Regions from separate parts of the Mesosutterella faecium genome, predicted to be linked through region 1. Evidence: predicted binding sites of a transcription regulator. Region 1 holds the regulator's gene; the other holds the start of a gene.
What was found. The regulator sigma-54, encoded in region 1, starts transcription at its own class of promoters, with help from an activator protein. The targets are predictions, from matches to a motif close to TGGCANGNAANCTGCTTT.
Positions count from the first base shown of each region.

Region 2: glnA (type I glutamate--ammonia ligase) is a predicted target of sigma-54. The motif match lies at 1,555-1,572, and genes of this name have one in related genera.

Region 1 is NZ_JAKZJU020000001.1:642,878-646,288, forward strand. It holds gene mutY (A/G-specific adenine glycosylase) at 1-192, shown strand, start outside; gene rapZ (RNase adapter RapZ) at 183-1,049, opposite strand; gene rpoN (RNA polymerase factor sigma-54) at 1,098-2,558, opposite strand; gene lptB (LPS export ABC transporter ATP-binding protein) at 2,576-3,370, opposite strand; gene lptA (lipopolysaccharide transport periplasmic protein LptA) at 3,374-3,411, opposite strand, start outside.
Region 2 is NZ_JAKZJU020000001.1:920,321-923,731, forward strand. It holds gene hemW (radical SAM family heme chaperone HemW) at 1-582, shown strand, start outside; gene MUN46_RS04320 (glycosyltransferase family 2 protein) at 609-1,421, shown strand; gene glnA (type I glutamate--ammonia ligase) at 1,635-3,047, shown strand; gene glnL (nitrogen regulation protein NR(II)) at 3,116-3,411, shown strand, end outside.

The sequences.
Region 1 (3,411 bases):
CGTAAAGTGCTGCATGACTTTACGCACTACAGGCTTGAAATGTTCGTCTGGAGTGTTCAGAGCGCTGGCAGCAGCCCGGACCTGCCCGGCAGGGGACGGTGGTTCAGCCGCGCAGAGGCGGCCGAAGGAGCCCTGCCCGCTCCGGTGAAGAAGCTGGCGCTTGAATTTCTTTCCGGAAGCACTCAGCCCTGAGGCGTCTTGTTGTCGAGAGCGCGGTGGCGGACCACGGCGCCTGGCGTGCGCGCAAAGCGCCGGAAGAGGGCCTCGGCCACGTACACGGAGCGGTGCTGCCCGCCGGTGCATCCGATGCATACCGTCAGGTAGTGCCTGTCCTGGGACATATAGGCGGGCAGCCAGGTGCGGATGAATTCCTCGATGTGGCCGACAAATTTCAGTGCGTCTGTTTTCTTCTCCAGAAACTCAATGACAGGAGCGTCTTTTCCTGTGAGCTCCCTCAGGCCCGGCTCGTAGTAGGGGTTGGCAAGGCAGCGGGCATCGAACACGAGGTCGGCGGCGACGGGAATGCCCTTCTTGAACGCGAAGGACTCGAAGGACAAGGTCATTTCGGAGGCGGGCGCGTTGATGAACTGCCGGATCCAGGCGCGCAGCGTCGAGGGCGACAGGTCGGTCGTGTCAAGCACCTCCCCGACCTGAAGATCCATTTGGGCCCGCTCCTTGGCTATCGCCTCCTGCAGGCCGGTCTGGTCCCCGGGCCTGCGGTTGAGGGGGGTGAGGGGATGGCGGCGCCTTGTTTCCGAATAACGCTGGACGATGGCCGGGGTTGAGGCGGTGAGGGCGAGCACCTTCACGTCGTAACCCAGGTGTCTGAGTTCGGAGAGCTTTTCCTTCGCCTTCTGAGGGGCGGCATGGGTGCGGACATCCACCGAGATTGCGATGTGCCGCTGCCCGCTCGAGTCCAAGGCTTTCGCGACCGGTACGATGAAGTCAACCGGGAGGTTGTCAATGCAGTAAAAACCGCTGTCTTCGAGCTGCTTAATGGCCACGGACTTGCCGGATCCCGACAGCCCGGTCACAACGATAACTTGCATGGACGGAGCCCCTGCCGTACGGAAATTGAACGCTGCGACTATGGTACGTCAGAGAGGGATTTTTTTCCGCAGCGAGGCGATAGGGATTTGTTCCTGCTCGCGGTACTTTGCGACGGTCCTGCGTGCCACGGCGAAGCCTTTGCCGACCAGCAGCGCTGCTAGCTGGGAGTCGGACAACGGTCTGTCGGGCGGTTCACCTTCGACGAACTCGCGGATCAGAGTGCGGATCGCTTTTGACGAAACCGCCTGGCCCGAGGCGTTGGAAACATGGGAGCTGAAGAAGTGACGGAATTCATAGACTCCGCGGGAGGACTGAAGGTATTTCCCGTTCACCGCCCTCGAAACGGTGGACTCGTGCAGCTGTGTGTCTTCGGCGATGTCGCGCAGCACCATGGGCGTCAGCGCGAGTTCGCCCCTGCTGAAGAAATCCTGCTGCCTGCGCACTATGGCCTGAGCGACCTTCAGGATGGTCTCGAATCGCTGGTTCACGCTGTGCGCGAATGTCCTGGCGGCGGTCAGACAGCCGCTCATTTCCTTTGACCGCCCGTTTTCCTGAGCGCTCATCAGCCTCACGAGCCGCTCGTTGATGCGAACAGGGGGTACGGTGGCGGGATTGAGAAGCGCCTCCCAGCGGCCTGCCTGACGCCTGACGAACACGTCGGGGATGACATAAAGCGTGGGCGAGCTTTTGTAGAGCGCAGCGGGCCTTGGCGTGAGCGACTGGATGCAGCCGTAGAGTCCCCGGACCTCTTCGTCGGAACAGCCAAGGCACTTTTTCAGTCGGGAGAAATCTTTCCGGGCTAGTTCCTGGAGATGCTCGGCGATGGCTTTTTTCGCAAGCTCGTGAATCTTTCTTTCTTCCGGCGGACAGGACTGGATTCTGCTCTCAAGTTGCAGCAGCAGCGACTCCTGCGGAGAGGAGGCGCCCACGCCGATGGGATCGAGCCCGCGCAACACCCGGAGCGCCTCCTGCCACTGCTCCGGCTCCGCGGGCTTGGTGGACGTGATGCGCTCAAAGTCTTTGGCCGCCTCCTCGAGGGAGATCGGCAGGAAACCGTCGTCGTCGAGCTCCCCGATCAGAAAGGAAGCCTTGGCGGAAATATCCGGATCGAGCCGCAGCAGCCCGAGTTCTTCCTGCAGGTGGTCGGCAAGGGTGGTCAGAGAGACCGCGCGATCGATAGGAGAGTATTCATCGTCACCTTCGGGCATTCCCCAGGGCTGGTGAACCAAGTCGACTTCGGGCGGCATGTCGTTGAGCGGAGCGGAGGCGGCTGAGTCGGACTCTTCCTCGTGCCGCGGGGCCTGTGCCTCGGACTCCGGAGAGCCGCGAAGCGGCGAGTCCTCCCCGCTCGAGTCTTCCGGAAGCTCCAGGAAGGGGTTTTCCTCGAGAGTGCGGCTGATGGTCTCCAGCAGGTCTGCCGTCGGCAGCTGAAGCAGTTCGATGGACTGCTTCAGCTGGGGGGTCAGAACCATTTTCTGGCTCTGAACAATTTTCAGTGCGTTGCTCAATGCGGTCAGTTCCGGCGTTAGCGATCCGCGGCGCTGCGGGGATAATCGAAGTCTTCGCCCAGATAGGTGCGCCGCACTTCCGGGTTGCGGCTGAGCTGCTCCGGGGACCCGGCTGCAAGGACGTGGCCGTCAGCGATGATATAGGCGTGGTCGCAGGTTTTGAAAGTCTCTCGGACATTGTGGTCTGTGATCAGCACGCCGATGTTGCGGTCCTTGAGGATGCGGATGATTTTTCGTATCTCATTGACAGCGATGGGATCGACGCCCGCGAACGGCTCGTCAAGCAGAATGAACTTCGGTCTGGCCGCAAGAGCGCGGGCGATCTCCGTGCGGCGGCGTTCGCCGCCGGACAGAGAGATGCCGAGATTAGTGCGCACGCCTTGAATGGAAAGCTCGTCGAGCAACTCCTCCAGCCGCTCGTCAATCTGGCTCTTGGCCAGGGGAGCTCCCTGCTCATCCTTCTGCAGTTCCAGAATAGCGCGGATGTTGTCCTCGACGGTCAGTGACCGGAAGACGCTCGCCTCCTGCGGCAGATAGGAAAGCCCCATGCGGGAGCGCCGGTAAATGGGTAGGTGGGTGATGTTCTCCCCGTCGAGGTAGATGGAGCCGCCGTCGACCGGCACGAGTCCCACGATCATATAAAAGCTGGTCGTCTTGCCCGCGCCGTTTGGACCGAGCAGCCCGACGACTTCACCGCTTTTCACCTGCAGCGACACGTCCTTCACCACTATGCGGCTGCCGTATCTTTTGCGCAGGGCCCGGGTCTCAAGGGTGTGGGATCCTTTCACAAGCGAGTTCAGGGAATCGGTCACGGCTTACTCCTTGCGGCGGGTGCCGATGGAATCCGACGACC
Region 2 (3,411 bases), 280 kb from region 1:
ACGCACTTGTCGGTTTATCAGCTTACGATTGAACAGGGCACGGCTTTTGCCCGAAGGCCGCCCACGGGGCTGCCGGATCCTGACGAGCTCTGCGACATGGCCGACGCCGTGGTTTCCATCCTCGGCAGGGCAGGCTTCAGGCGCTATGAGGTCTCGGGTTACGCGCTGGAGGGCCGGCAGTGCCGGCATAATCTGAATTACTGGCAGTATGGCGACTACCTGGCCATTGGAGCGGGAGCCCATGGGAAGGTTTCGACCAAGAAAGGAGTCCTGCGCTTCGCCAAGCATTCATCGCCCGCCAGGTACATGGACGGCGTTCGCCGCGGCCAGGGTACGGCGCACTCCAGGTGGGTCGCCGACAGGCAGCTCCCGTTTGAGTTTATGCTCGATGCGCTGCGGCTCACAGACGGTGTGCCCCGAATCTATTTTGAGAGCAGGACGGGGCTTCGGGAGGAGGCTATCAGGCCCGAGCTCGACGAGGCGAGGCGCCGGGGGCTGCTGGCCGATGCGGGCGGCAGATTCCGGGCGACGGAAAAAGGAATGGACTTTCTTTCTGACCTGCAGGAGATTTTTTTAATTTGACCGCGCCTGGATGACTGGAGAAAAAAGTGCTGATCAGCGTCATCGTCACAACCTACAATCGGCCCAAAGCACTGGATCGGGTCCTTTCGGCCTTAAGCGAGCAGGAAGACAGGGACTTCGAGGTCATCGTCGGCGATGACGGAAGCCGCGAGGAGACGGGCCTGCTTGTCAGGCAGTGGGCCGGAAGGTTTCCAGTCGCGCTGAAGCATGCGTGGCAGGAAGACCGGGGGTTCAGGGCGGCGCGCGTCAGAAACCTGGCCGCCTCGGAAGCCTCGGGGGAGTATTTTCTGTTTCTGGACGGCGACTGCGTTCCGCAGAGACACTGGATTTCAAGGCACAGGGGCCTCGCCGAGCCCGGCTGGATGGTGGCCGGCAACCGGGTGCTGCTTTCCAAGTGCTTCACGGCCCGGGTTGAAGACGAAAAAATCAGCCTGCCGGATCTGGGAGCGCTGGAAATCGGCCGGCTGGTTATGAGAAAGGATCTCAACAGGCTGCTGCCGCTCGTAAGCATTCCAACCAGCCTCTGCCGCAAAATAGGAGCGGGGCGGTGGCAGAAAGTCCGCACCTGCAACCTCGGGGTCTGGCGAGAGGACTTTGAGCGGATCAACGGGTTTGACCAGGTTTTCTCCGGCTGGGGCTATGAGGACACGGATCTGGCCGTCCGGCTGCTCAATTCAGGCGTTCGGCATAAGAGCGGGGCCTTCGCGACCTGCGTTTTCCATCTCTACCACCCTGAGAACGACCGCTCGAACCGCGATGCGAATTTCATCCGCGTCATGGACCGCCTGAAAAGCGGGGTCACCCAGGCTGAGATCGGATTCAGGGAACTGAAGAAATGAAAAGCATCACGCGGGTGCATTTCACCGTTTAAATGCACTATTATGGGGCATGCAGGTTTGAATTGATGCCCCGAAAAGAGGCGCTGCGGCATCCTTCTTGTGCAGAAGCCCCGTCTTTCCGCGGTTTTAATTCTGGCACGCTTTGTGCTTATATCCAAGTAAATCCACTTTTCAGGCTGCGGCCTGTATCTGCAGATTCTTTAGGAGAAAGCGATGACGACGGCAAATGACGTCCTCCAGATGATAAAAGACAACGACGTAAAGTACGTTGGTCTCCGTTTCACTGACACTCGCGGCAAGGAGCAGAACCTGTCCATTCCGGCCGAAGAGCTCAATGAAGACACGTTTGACGTCGGCCAGCCTTTTGACGGATCTTCCATTGCGGGCTGGAAGGGCATTGAAGCCTCCGACATGCTTCTGCTTCCCGATCCTGAAACCGCGCGCATGGATCCTTTCCGCGAGCAGAACACGCTGCTGCTCACCTGCGACGTCCTCGAGCCGGACACCGGCAAGGGCTATGACCGCGATCCGAGGTCGCTCGCCAAGCGCGCGGAGGCTTACCTGAAGACAACGGGCATCGGCGATGCGGTTTACTTCGGACCGGAGCCTGAATTCTTCATTTTCGACAGCATCCGCTACGGTACGGATCCCTCGGGCAGCTTCTTCAAGATCGGCAGCGAAGAGGCTCCGTGGTCGAGCTCTCTCAAGTTCGAAGGCGGCAACCTGGGCCATCGCGCGCAGCCGAAGGGCGGCTATTTCCCGGTTCCCCCGATCGACACCCTGATGGACATCCGCGCCGAGATGTGCACGCTGCTCACCCAGCAGGGCGTTCCGGTTGAAATCCACCACCACGAAGTGGGCGCGGCCGGCCAGTGCGAGATCGGCACCCGGTTCAGCACTCTGGTGCAGAGGGCCGACTGGACGCAGATCCTGAAGTACACCGTCTGGAACGTGGCGGCCTCCTATGGCAAAACGGCCACCTTCATGCCGAAGCCCTATGCGTTCGACAACGGCTCGGGCATGCACGTCCACCAGTCCGTCTGGAAGGACGGCAAGAATCTGTTCGCGGGCAACGGCTACGCCGGCCTGTCCGAACTCGCGCTCTACTACATCGGCGGCATTATCAAGCACGCCCGTGCCCTGAATGCGATCACGAACCCGACGACCAACTCTTACAAGCGTCTGGTGCCGGGATTCGAGGCCCCGGTGAAGCTCGCCTATTCGGCCCGCAACCGCTCCGCCTCCATCCGCATTCCGAAGGTGTTCAGCGAAAAGGCCCGCCGCATCGAGGTGCGCTTCCCCGACCCGATGGCCAACTCCTACTTCGCCTTCTCCGCTCTGATGATGGCCGGTCTCGACGGCATCCAGAACAAGATCAACCCGGGTGATCCTGCCGACAAGAACCTTTACGATCTCCCTCCGGAGGAAAACGCCAAGATCCCGACGGTCTGCTGCGAGCTCGCCCAGGCTCTGGAGTATCTCGACAAGGACCGCGAGTTCCTCACCCGCGGCGGCGTGTTCAGCAACAGCATGATCGACGCCTACATCGCCCTGAAGGAACAGGAGGTTCAGTCCTACCGGGCGGCGGTTCATCCGATTGAGTACGACATGTACTACTCCGGCTGATATCCGGGGCGGATGACAGCAAGGGGGGCGCAAGCCCCCTTTTTTTCAACCATCGGAGGCTCAGGGCCATGGATTCCAGACATTCCTCGGCGGCCAAGGGCATTTTGGATCTTGATTCGATCACGACGGCGGTTTTCCTGACGGACAGCCGGGGGGCCGTTCTGTACGCGAACGCCTCAGCCGAAATCCTGACCGGGCTGTCAAAAAATACGATCTGCGGCCAGGATGCCTCGCTTTTTTTCCGCGGCCTTCCTCAGTGGCTGAAGAGATTCTGCCCTGGAGGAGCTGAACCGGAGCGGCAGGGCCAGGACTCGATCTCTGAAATTGTGAATCTTTATGTGCCGCAGTATTCAGAGGCCGGTCA